One region of the Streptomyces sp. NPDC088817 genome, then DNA from elsewhere that is predicted to be linked to it. Evidence: riboswitches for the same ligand, from Rfam matches in the RefSeq annotation. Region 1 holds a riboswitch; each other region holds the start of a gene.
What was found. Region 1 has a riboswitch for cobalamin ahead of metE (5-methyltetrahydropteroyltriglutamate--homocysteine S-methyltransferase). Riboswitches for the same ligand answer to the same signal wherever they lie in the genome.

Region 1 (3,840 bases):
TCGACGACCTCGGCGTCCTCGACGCGGTCCGCGCGGCCGGCGGCGCCTACCCGGTCGGGATGATCTGGCGGAACGGGGAGCGGGCGGGCGAGCACCGGATGTTCGACCCGGTGGAGGCGACCGAGGACTCGCCGTACGCGGAAGGCTTGATGGTGCCGCAGTGGCGCACCCAGCGGATCCTCCTGGAGCGGCTCGAGGAGCTGGGCGGGCGGGTCGCCTTCGGCCGGGAGGCGGTCGGCCTCGCTCAGGACGAGGACGGCGTGACCGTGCGCTTCGCCTCCGGTGCCGAGGTGAGGGCCAGGTACGTGGTCGCCGCCGACGGGGGCCGCTCGGCGGTGCGCCGGGCGCTCGGCATCGGCATGACCGGCGAGACGGTCGATCCGAGCCCGATGCTGGTGGCGGACGTCCGTATCACCGGTCTCGACCGCGACAACTGGCACATCTTCCCGGCCGGCGGCGAGAGCGGCGGCTTCATGGCGATCTGCCCGCTGGCGGGCACCGAGGACTTCCAGGTCGTGGCCGGGTTCCCGGAGGGCACGGCGGTGGACCTGTCCCTGGACGGCGTCCGCGAGGTCGTCGCCGCCCGCTCGCACCTCGCTCCCGAGGATCTGACCGAGGTGCGGTGGGCCTCGGACTTCCGCCCGCGGGCGGCGCTCGCGGACCGCTTCCGCGAGGGCCGGGTCCTCCTCGCCGGGGACGCCGCGCACATCCACTCGCCGGCCGGCGGCCAGGGCCTCAACACCAGCGTGCAGGACGCCTACAACCTCGGCTGGAAGCTGGGCGCGGTGCTGCGCGACGGCGTGCCCGGCTCCCTCCTGAGCACCTACGAGGAGGAACGGCGGCCGGTCGCCGCCGGGATGCTCGCCCTCTCCACGAGCGTGCACCGCGGCGAGACCCGCCGCGGCGGGGCGACCCGCCAACTCGGCCTGGGCTACCGGACCTCCTCCCTCACGGAGGAAACACGCCGCTTGCCCGGCCCGGTGCGGGCGGGCGACCGCGCGCCGGACGGGACCGTGGACGGCACACGGCTGTTCGACACGTTCCGGGGGCCGCACTGGACCCTGCTGACGACGAGCGCGGACACGGCACCCGAGGCGTACGGCGCGGGGGTGTTCCTGATCCGCCCGGACGGTTACGTGGGCTGGGCCGGCGAGACCGCGGACGGGCTGGAGGAGTACGCGAGGCGCGTGGGCGCCGAGGACGCGCACCGGATCCCGCGGCGACCCGCGCCGAGCGGGTGTCTCGGCTCACCATCCGAATGATGGACATGATCCGCCGCGACCCGGGAGGGACCCGTAGGCTGGCCCGTGCAGCTGGTTCGCCCCGTCCGCCAGGCGGGATGCGTCGCAAGAGGGAACCCGGTGGGAATCCGGGACTGCCCCGCAGCGGTGAGTGGGAACGACCGCCGTCATACGCACTGGACCCGGGAAGGGTCTGGGAAGCGACGGCCAGTAGGTGTCTCGTCCGACGAAGACGTGCCCGCGAGTCCGAAGACCTGCCAACTGCCCGTGCGCGAACCACTCGCGCGCGGACATCCCGGTGACCTCGAGGGCGGGTTGGGGCACCCCCGGACGAAGTCTGGGGGAGTACACACCGAACGGACGGCCGCGGGCCGGTGCCGTCCGGTTCCGTCACCCTTCGCGCCCCGTCCCGTCCCCGGGATCTCAGGGAATCGTCTCGCGAAGGAGATCTCCGTGACCACCAAGTCCGCAGCCGCGGCAGCACGGGCCACCGTGTACGGCTACCCCCGCCTGGGCCGGGGCCGGGAACTCAAGAAGGCCGTCGAGGGCTACTGGAAGGGCCGCGTCGACGCCGACGCCCTGCGCACCACGGCCGCCGAGCTGCGCCGCGCCAACTGGCGGGAGCTGGCCGGGGCCGGCGTGGACGAGGTCCCCACCGGGGACTTCTCGTACTACGACCACGTGCTGGACACCACCGTGATGGTGGGCGCGATCCCGGCCCGCCACCGGGACGCCGTCGCCGCCGACCCCCTGGACGGCTACTTCGCGATGGCGCGCGGCACCCAGGACGTCGCGCCGCTGGAGATGACCAAGTGGTTCGACACGAACTACCACTACCTGGTGCCCGAGCTGGGTCCCGACACGGTGTTCACGGCCGACTCCGCCAAGCAGGTCGCCGAGCTGGAGGAGGCCCTCGGCCTGGGCCTGACCGCCCGGCCCGTCCTGGTCGGCCCCGTCACCTACCTGCTGCTGGCCAAGCCCGCCCCCGGCGTGGCCGCCGGCTTCGACCCGCTCACCCTGCTGGACCGGCTGCTGCCCGTGTACGCCGAGGTCCTCGCCGACCTGCGCGCCGCGGGCGCCGAATGGGTGCAGCTGGACGAGCCGGCACTCGTCCAGGACCGCACCCCGGCGGAACTGAACGCCGCCGAGCGCGCCTACCGCGACCTCGGCGCGCTCACCGACCGGCCCAGGCTGCTGGTCGCCTCCTACTTCGACCGGCTGGGCGACGCGCTGCCGCTGCTGGCCAGGGCTCCGGTGGACGGGCTCGCGCTGGACTTCACCGACGCGGCGGCGGCGAACCTGGACGACCTCGCCGCCGTCGGCGGACTGCCCGGCAAGCGGCTGGTCGCCGGGGTCGTCAACGGCCGCAACATCTGGGTCGACGACCTGTCGGCGTCCCTGGCCACGCTCGGCACCCTGCTGGGCCTCGCCGACCGGGTCGACGTGTCCGCCTCCTGCTCCCTGCTGCACGTGCCGCTCGACACGACGGCCGAGCGCGACATCGAGCCGCAGATCCTTCGCTGGCTCGCCTTCGCCCGGCAGAAGACCGCCGAGATCGTCACCCTTGCCAGGGGCCTGACCCACGGCACGGACGCGATCGCCGCCGAACTCGCCGCGAACCGCGCCGACCTGGCCTCCCGCGCGCACTCCCCCATCACCCGCGATCCGCAGGTCCGCGCCCGTGCCGCGGCCGTCACCGACGCGGACGCCCGCCGCTGCCGGCCGTACGCCGAACGGACCGCCGCCCAGCGCGCCCACCTCGGTCTGCCGCTGCTGCCGACCACCACGATCGGCTCCTTCCCGCAGACCGGCGAACTGCGCGCCGCCCGCGCCGATCTGCGCGCGGGCCGGATCGGCACCGCCGGGTACGAGGAGCGCGTCAGGGCGGAGATCCGGGAGGTGATCTCCTTCCAGGAGAAGACCGGCCTGGACGTGCTGGTGCACGGCGAGGCCGAACGCAACGACATGGTCCAGTACTTCGCCGAGCAGCTCACCGGCTACCTCGCCACCCAGCACGGCTGGGTCCAGTCCTACGGCACCCGGTACGTCCGCCCGCCGATCCTGGCCGGCGACATCTCCCGTCCGGACCCGATGACGGTGCGCTGGACGACGTACGCGCAGTCCCTGTCCGACCGGCCGGTCAAGGGCATGCTCACTGGCCCGGTCACCATGCTCGCCTGGTCCTTCGTCCGCGACGACCAGCCGCTCGCCGACACCGCCCGCCAGGTCGCCCTCGCCCTGCGCGACGAGGTGAACGACCTGGAGGCGGCGGGTACTTCGGTGATCCAGGTGGACGAGCCCGCCCTGCGCGAGACCCTGCCGCTGCGCGCCGCCGACCGCCCGGCCTACCTGGCGTGGGCCACGGAGGCGTTCCGGCTCACCACCGGCGGCGTACGCCCGGACACCCAGATCCACACCCACATGTGCTACGCCGAGTTCGGCGACATCGTGCAGGCCATCGACGACCTCGACGCCGACGTCATCAGCCTGGAGGCCGCCCGCTCCCACATGCAGGTCGCCCGCGAACTCGCCGCGCACGGCTACCCGCGCGAGGCCGGGCCCGGTGTCTACGACATCCACTCCCCGCGCGTCCCGAGCG
Region 2 (3,840 bases), on a different contig from region 1:
GCGGCGGCCCCACAGGAGGAGGACGCGGGTGGCCGCGTCGCTCTCGATCGTGGCCGGGCCCTCGGGAGCGGCGAACCGGATCGTGCCGCCGTCGGCGTCGGCCGTCACCACGATGTCGTCGGTGCCCGGCGTACGCAGGCGGCCCTCGACCCGCCCCTCGGGGCCCAGGTTCAGACCGGCGCGGCCCCGGACCAGCAAGGGCCGGCCCACCGACACCACGCTGTGCTCGGTCATCCACGACTCGTTGAGGGACCGCACGGCCGTCCGGTCGTCGCCGGTCAGGTCCCAGCGGTGGAGGATCAGTTCCTCACGCATGTGTTCCGCGAAGAAGGGGACCTACACGGACCGGCCGGTCCACATCACTTCCGTGTCCGGGGACAGGTCCCGTGCCGCGGCCGCCGCGACCTCGGTGAGCTGTTCACAGTTGGTCAAGAACGCCGCCCAGAGTTCGGTGTCCGACATCCGCCGGTAGGGAGCCTCGTGCGCGAAGCTCCTGGTCTCGACCGGTGTGCCCGCGTGAAACGCTCGCAGTACCCGGGCCGGCTCCTCGGCGTTCCCCGTCTGGTGGACCAGGATGTCGCGTACCGTCCACGCCTCGCACCACGTGCCGTCGTCGGGCCTTCGGCCCTGTACGGCGTGGACGAAGGGAGCCAGCTCGGGCAGCGTGTCGTCGACCTTGGACGGGATCACGTGCCATGGGTATCCCGGTCGGGCCGCAGGCCGAAACCGGCGGACGTCCGATCGGGGCACCGTGCCCCGATGCGTCCTGCCTCGGTGCGTCCTGCCTCGGGGCATCGTGGCTGCGGCGGAACGACGAGTGCGTGCGGTCGCCCTCCGCGGGTACCCGTCTCCGCGTGCGGCGGGCCGACGACCGTACGCCGACGACCATACGTCGATGACCGTACGCCGACGACGTACGACGAAGAGCCGCGACGAACGAGCCGATCGGGGCGAACGCATGCCCGAACTGCCGGATGTCGAGGGATTCCGCGAGGTGCTGATGACCTGCGGTTGTCAGCGGTGTGTCACGGACGTCGAGGTGCGGGACACCGGGGTGCTCCGGGGTGTCAGCGCGCGGCGGCTGCGGAGGGAGCTGACGGGCAGGCGTCTGGGTCAGGCGTGGCGGCACGGCAAGTGGCTGTTCGTGCCGGTCGGCGACGACGGTCCCGTACTGGTCTGGCTGGTCTGGCACTTCGGCATGACGGGATCACTGCGGTGCTGTGCCCCGGACGAGCCCCTCGCGCCGCACGACCGCATCGTGCTGACGCTCGACGACGCCCGGCATCTGCGCTATCGCGATCAACGCAAGCTCCAAGGCGTGCGGTTGGCCGACGGAGCGCAGCTCGCGCGGATCGTGGACGGTCTGGGGCCCGACGCCCTGACCGTGAGCCGGGCTGAGTTCCGGGACCTGTTGTCGGGACGGCGGCGCGCCGTCAAGAGCGCGTTGATGGACCAGTCCGTGATCGCGGGTCTCGGGAACCTCCTGTGCGACGAGATCCTCTGGCGGGCCCGGGTGGCACCCCGGACTCCGGCGGGGGAGCTGGGCGAGACCGCGCTTCGACGTGTCCATGCGGGGATGGGCAGGGTCCTGGAGTCGTCCGTCCGTGCCGGGTGCGTGCCGCCGAGGGAGTCCTGGCTCACCGGACAACGGGACGACCGCGTACCGATGTGTCCTCGCTGCGGGCGGCCCCTGTGCTCGAACCGCGTCGGCGGACGCCGCACGGTCTGGTGCCCGCGGTGCCAGGGATGAGCGGAACGGGCCGTTGCGGGGGGCGGAACCGATCATGGGATGATGACCGGCGACAAAAGGCGACGGCGGTCCGAGGAAGCCGGTGTGAATCCGGCGCGGTCCCGCCACTGTGACCGGTGAGCGAGTTCCGGAACGCCACTGCCCCGTCCGGGGCGGGAAGGCGGGACGAGCGAGGACCCGGGAGCCAGGAGACTCACGCGGTCGCCTCCTCGAACGAACACCGGGGCGGATCTCCCCGGGAGGGGAGTGGGGCGGCGTGCCCGAGAAGCCGACGGACGAGGCGCCGGACGGTGCCGTGGCGGGGAGCGGTCCGGTGCCGTGCCGGGTCGTCCTGTGCCGGGACTGCTGCTGCGGCAGCGCCAAGGTGACCGGGGTGGATCACGCGACGCAGACCGCGCGGCTGCGCGCGGAGGTGCCGATGCGCATCTCTGAATGCCTCGACGTGTGCGAGCAGGCGAACGTCGTCGTGGTCCAGCCCTCCGCCGAGGGCCGGGCGGCCGGTGCGCGACCGGTCTGGCTCGGGCTCGTCAACGACGCGGACGCGACGGAGGACATCGTCGCCTGGGTGCGCGCCGGTGGTCCGGGGGTGGCCCCCCTGCCGGAGATCCTCGACCTGTACACCTTCCCCCCGCCGCGACGCGCCACGGAGTCCTGAGTCACGCGCTCGCGCGGAGGCCCGTACACCGAGGAGACCGGCCCGTCGTCACCCGACGGGGAACGGCCGGGCCTCCGCCGGGGCGACCGGGTCGCCGGCCCGCACGCCGTGCAGCACCTGCGCGAGTATCTCGGCGCCGCGCACCACCCGGGGCCCCGGCCGGTTGAAGTAGGACGGGCCGTCCAGCACCCGGACGCGACCGGACGGGACGGCGGGCAGATCCGCCCAGCCGGGCAGGTCGCCGAGCAACGAGGCTTCCCGCAGGGTGCGTTCGGGAGGAAAGCCGCACGGCAGGACGAGGACGACGTCCGGCTGCGCGGCCCGTACCGCCTCCCAGGTCATCGGCTTGGTGTGCTCGCCGGGGGCGGCGAGGAGCGGCTCGCCTCCGGCGGTGGTGATCTGCTCGGGGACCCAGTGTCCGGCGGGCCACAGCGGGTCGAGCCACTCGATCGCCACCACCCGGGGCCGGCCGAGTCCGGCGACCGCGCCGCGGACCCGGTCGAGGCGGTCCCGCAACTCGGCCCGGCGCCGCCGCGCGCGCTCGCTCACACCGAGCAGATCACCGACGGTGACCAGGCAGTCCAGGACGTCGTCGAGCGTGCGCGGCTCCAGGCTGAGGACCCAGGTGCCGGCGTCGAGCAGCCGTACGGTCCGGCTGACCTTCTCGTACGACACCGCGCACACGTCGCACAGGTCCTGGGTGAGCACCACGTCGGGGCGCAGGGCGGCCAGAGCCTCGGTGTCCAGCGTGTACAGCGACGAACCGGAGTGCGCCGACCCTCCGACGGCGTCGGAGATCTCCCGGCTGGTGAGCGCGTCCTGGTCCAGGTCCGCCCCGGTCACCACGGGCACGGAGGCGACCTCGCGCGGCGGCCAGTCGCACTCGTGGGTGCGGCCGGCCAACTGCTCCGAAAGGCCGAGTTCGGCGACGATGTCGGTCGCGGCGGGCAGCAGGGAGACGATGCGCATACATCGACTGTAGGAGACCCCTGGAACCGCTGATTTCCGGCGCCCGGCGTGTTTCGTTCGATCGCCCTGGTGGAGACGACTACCTCAGCGAGTACGGCACTGAGAAGATCGTCTGTGACCTGCGTGTCCACCAGATCCTGGAAGGAACCAACGAGACCATGCGCGTCATCGTGGCCCACGGCCTGACGGAGGCGCTCGGATGACCGCCACCGAGGAACCCGTCCTGTTCCACACCGCCGGACGGGCCGCCCACATCACCCTCAACCGGCCCAGGGTCCTCAACGCCCTCACCCACGAGATGGTGCGCCGTATCGACGAGGCACTGACGGCCTGGGAGCACGACCCGGCCGTGGAGACCGTCGTCATCACCGGTGCGGGCGAGCGCGGCCTGTGCGCGGGCGGCGACATCCGCGCCATCCACGACGACGCCCGCGACGGGGACGGCGTCGCCGCGGCAGCCTTCTGG
Region 3 (3,840 bases), on a different contig from region 1:
GGACGGTCTCGTCCAGCCGCTCCCAGTCGATGTCGCCGCCGGCCACGAACGCGCCGAGGTTGACCGACCCCAGGTTGCACACCGCCGTCTCGCCGTCGTCGGTGACCTCCAGGATCTCCGTGCAGAGGTTCGAGGAGTGGACCACGTGGCCCGGCTCCGCGGTCTGGTTCGCGGTGCGGTTGGCGGCGTCCTTGAAGGTCATCCAGCCGTTGCCGGTCTGCGCGAGGGTGCGCATCATGCGGCCGTACAGGTCGCGGGCCGGCATGGTCTTGCGCGCCAGGCCCCGCGCCTCCGCGGCCCGGTACGCGGCGTCGAACTCCTCACCCCACAGGTCGGTGAGCTCGGGCACGTCCGCGGGGGAGAACAGCGACCACTGACCGTCGGCGTTCACCCGGCGCATGAACTCGTCCGGGATCCAGTGCGCGAGGTTGAGGTTGTGCGTCCGGCGGGCGTCCTCACCGGTGTTGTCGCGCAGCTCCAGGAACTCCTCGATGTCAGAGTGCCAGGTCTCCAGGTAGACCGCGGCGGCGCCCTTGCGCCGGCCGCCCTGGTTCACGGCGGCCACCGAGGCGTCCAGGGTCTTCAGGAACGGCACGATGCCGTTGGAGTGCCCGTTGGTGCCGCGGATCAGCGAACCGCGGGAGCGGATGCGGGAGTAGGCGATGCCGATGCCGCCGGCGTGCTTGGACAGACGGGCGACCTGGAGGTAGCGCTCGTAGATGGAGTCCAGCTCGTCCTTGGGGGAGTCGAGCAGGTAGCAGGACGACATCTGCGGGTGGCGCGTGCCCGAGTTGAACAGGGTGGGGGAGGAGGGCAGGTAGTCGAGGCGGCTCATCAGCCCGTAGAGCGCCTCGACCTCGTCGACGGACCGCGCGGTGTCGTCCTGCGCGAGACCGGCCGCGACCCGCAGCATGAAGTGCTGGGGCGTCTCGATCACCTTGCGGGTGATCGGGTGCCGCAGCAGGTACCGGCTGTGCAGGGTGCGCAGGCCGAAGTAGCCGAAGCGGTCGTCGGCGGCCCGGTCGATCATCGCGTCCAGGCGGTCGGCGTGGACGCGCACGAACTCCGCGGTCCGGTCGGCGACGAGGCCTTCGCGGTGGCCCACGACGACGGAGTCGGTGAAGGAGGCGACGCCCTGGGAGGCGGCCTCGGCGCGGATGGCGAGGGTCAGCAGCCTGGCCGCCAGCCGGGAGTAGGCGGGGTCCTCGGAGATGAGCCCGGCGGCCGCCTCCGTGGCCAGCTCGCGCAACTCGGCCTCGTCGGCCCGCGCCGACCGGCCGCGCAGCGCGGCGGCGGCGACCCGGCCGGGGTCGGCGTCGGGGAGGTCGGCGGTCAGCTCGGTCAGGGTCCGCAGCAGTACGGCACCTGGACCGTCGGTTTCCGTGGCTACGACTGAAACCGGGTCGGCTGGCGCGATGGTCACGTGGAGCTCTCCCTCGCTCGGCACGGGGCCTCGCCGAGGGCAGGGGGCGGCACACGAACGCACACGGCGCCGCGTCCACCGGCCCATTCCGCGAAGCCCGGACGTCAGGGCACCCGGACCGGACGGCCGGGCGCACTGTCGGCAGGTCCTCGGACTGACGCTCGTGACGGGCCTTGGGGGCATACGTGCACGAGTACACCGTTGCGGGACAGTTCCGGATTCGCACCGGATTCCCCTGCGGCGACATTGAGCACGAGCATACATCTTGTGCTGAGCGAGTCAGGCACCCCCATATGTTGTGCCGCGTCGACTCCGGAGCGTGTCAGAATGTCAACTCGTAGGTGAGCAGCATGATGTCGTCCAGCTCGGGGAGCGGGTTCCAGTCCCGGCCCGGTGTGCGAACGAAGCCGAGGCGCTCGTAGATGCGGTGGGCGGTGTGCATGGAGCTCTGGGTGGACAGCACCACGCGGACACAGCCCTCCACGGCCCGTGCCCGGTCCGTACAGGCCCGTACGAGGGCCTCGCCGACGCCCCTGCCGCGGGCCGCGTGCGCGACCGCGAGCATCCGTATCTCGGTCTCCCCGGGGCCGGCGAGGTCGGCCATGGGGCCGGCGCCCGGGACGAAGGTCACTCCGCCGAGCACCTGTCCGTCCGCCACCGCGACCAGCACCTCGGCGGCGGCCGCCCGCTTGGCCACGTCCCGCAGCTCGCCGAGATACCCGTCGCTCTCACCGAAGTCCAGGAGCCCGTCCTGGAGGTAGGCCCGGGCGGTGATCTCACCCAGGGTGCCGTACTCGCCGGGTTCGACCGGCCGGATCACGAAGTCCATGCGCCCGAGTGTGCCGCACGGGCACGGCAGCGGGCCGCCGGAATTCTCCGACGGCCCCTGGAACGCTCCGTGCGAGTGTCCCTGCCTGTTGCGGCACTAGTGCGGGGCCGCCGCCGTGGCCGGCGGGAGCTCCGCCTCGACGCCCGGGTCGCCGGCGTCCGCCGTGTAGTCCTCCGGACGGGTCTCGTCCACGCCCTGGGGCGCGTTGACCGCCTGCAGCACGAACGTCAGGACCACCGTGACGGCCGCGTTGAGCACGAACGCCGTCAGCCCGATGTAGCCGATCTCACCGAGGCCCGGGATCTCCTTCGCCGACCCGCCGAAGTGCTTCTGCGTGGGCGAGGCGACCCCGTAGGCGGCGACCGTGCCGTAGACCATGCCGACTGCCCAGCCCGCCAGCAGCGCCCAGCGGTGGAACCAGCGGGTGAACAGCCCGCCGACCAGGGCCGGGAAGGTCTGCAGGATCCAGATGCCGCCGAGCAGCTGGAAGTTGATGGCGACCGTCTTGTCCATGGTCAGGACGAAGGCCAGCGCGCCCACCTTCACCAGGAGCGACACGATCTTGGAGACCCGGGTCTCCTCCCGCGGTGTCGCCTGCGGGCGGATGAAGTCCTTGTAGATGTTGCGGGTGAACAGGTTCGCGGCGGCGATCGACATGATGGCCGCCGGCACCAGCGCGCCGATGGCGATCGCCGCGAACGCCACGCCCGCGAACCAGTCCGGGAACATGTTCTCGAAGAGCTGCGGGATGGCCAGCTGGCCGTTCTTCACCTGCACGCCCGCCGCGATCGCCATGAAGCCCAGCAGGGCGAGGAGGCCCAGCATCAGAGAGTACAGCGGCAGGATCGTGGTGTTGCGGCGGATCACCTCGCGGCTGCGCGAGGACAGCGTCGCGGTGATCGAGTGCGGGTACATGAACAGCGCGAGCGCGGAGCCCAGGGCCAGCGTGGCGTACGTCCACTGGCCGGCCGCCGCCGGCACCAGACCGCCCGAACCCGCCTCGGTGAACTTCTGGTCCGCCTTGGCGAACACCTCGCCGAAGCCGCCCAGTTTGATCGGGATGTAGATGACGGCCACCGCGATCACGATGTAGATCAGGGTGTCCTTCACGAACGCGATCAGCGCGGGCGCGCGCAGTCCCGACGAGTAGGTGTATGCCGCCAGCACGCCGAAGGCGATCAGCAGCGGCAGGTCCTTCACGAACCAGTGGGTGCTGTCGCCGCCGCCGACGCCCATCACGTCCAGGACGGCCTGGATGCCGACCAGTTGGAGCGCGATGTACGGCATGGTCGCGAGGATGCCGGTGAGCGCCACGGCCAGCGACAGGCTCTTGGAGCCGAACCGGCCGCGGACGAAGTCGGAGGTGGTCACGTATCCGTGCCGGTGGGACACCGACCACAGCCGCGGCAGGAACGTGAAGATCAGCGGGTACACCAGGATCGTGTACGGCACCGCGAAGAAGCCGGCCGCCCCGGTCGCGTAGACGGCGGCCGGCACGGCCACGAAGGTGTAGGCGGTGTACAGGTCGCCGCCGAGCAGGAACCAGGTCACCCAGGTGCCGAACGACCGGCCGCCCAGGCCCCATTCG

Region 2: it holds a riboswitch for cobalamin, as region 1 does, so the genes downstream of both, ACIP4X_RS22000 ((2Fe-2S) ferredoxin domain-containing protein) here and metE (5-methyltetrahydropteroyltriglutamate--homocysteine S-methyltransferase) in region 1, are expected to answer to the same signal.
Region 3: it holds a riboswitch for cobalamin, as region 1 does, so the genes downstream of both, ACIP4X_RS07135 (ribonucleoside-diphosphate reductase subunit alpha) here and metE (5-methyltetrahydropteroyltriglutamate--homocysteine S-methyltransferase) in region 1, are expected to answer to the same signal.

Annotation. Positions count from the first base shown of each region.
Region 1 covers NZ_JBIVJN010000008.1:121,369-125,208, reverse strand. Annotated here, with positions in the region: gene ACIP4X_RS16895 (FAD-dependent monooxygenase) at 1-1,262, shown strand, start outside; cobalamin riboswitch at 1,298-1,518, shown strand; gene metE (5-methyltetrahydropteroyltriglutamate--homocysteine S-methyltransferase) at 1,695-3,840, shown strand, end outside.
Region 2 covers NZ_JBIVJN010000011.1:274,572-278,411, forward strand. Annotated here, with positions in the region: gene ACIP4X_RS21990 (maleylpyruvate isomerase N-terminal domain-containing protein) at 337-690, opposite strand; gene ACIP4X_RS21995 (DNA-formamidopyrimidine glycosylase family protein) at 959-1,750, shown strand; cobalamin riboswitch at 1,823-1,945, shown strand; gene ACIP4X_RS22000 ((2Fe-2S) ferredoxin domain-containing protein) at 2,007-2,405, shown strand; gene ACIP4X_RS22005 (cobalamin-binding protein) at 2,454-3,374, opposite strand; partial or broken gene ACIP4X_RS22010 (acyl-CoA dehydrogenase family protein) at 3,443-3,577, shown strand; gene ACIP4X_RS22015 (enoyl-CoA hydratase/isomerase family protein) at 3,574-3,840, shown strand, end outside.
Region 3 covers NZ_JBIVJN010000003.1:210,958-214,797, reverse strand. Annotated here, with positions in the region: gene ACIP4X_RS07135 (ribonucleoside-diphosphate reductase subunit alpha) at 1-1,423, opposite strand, end outside; cobalamin riboswitch at 1,546-1,700, opposite strand; gene ACIP4X_RS07130 (GNAT family N-acetyltransferase) at 1,746-2,252, opposite strand; gene mctP (monocarboxylate uptake permease MctP) at 2,349-3,840, opposite strand, start outside.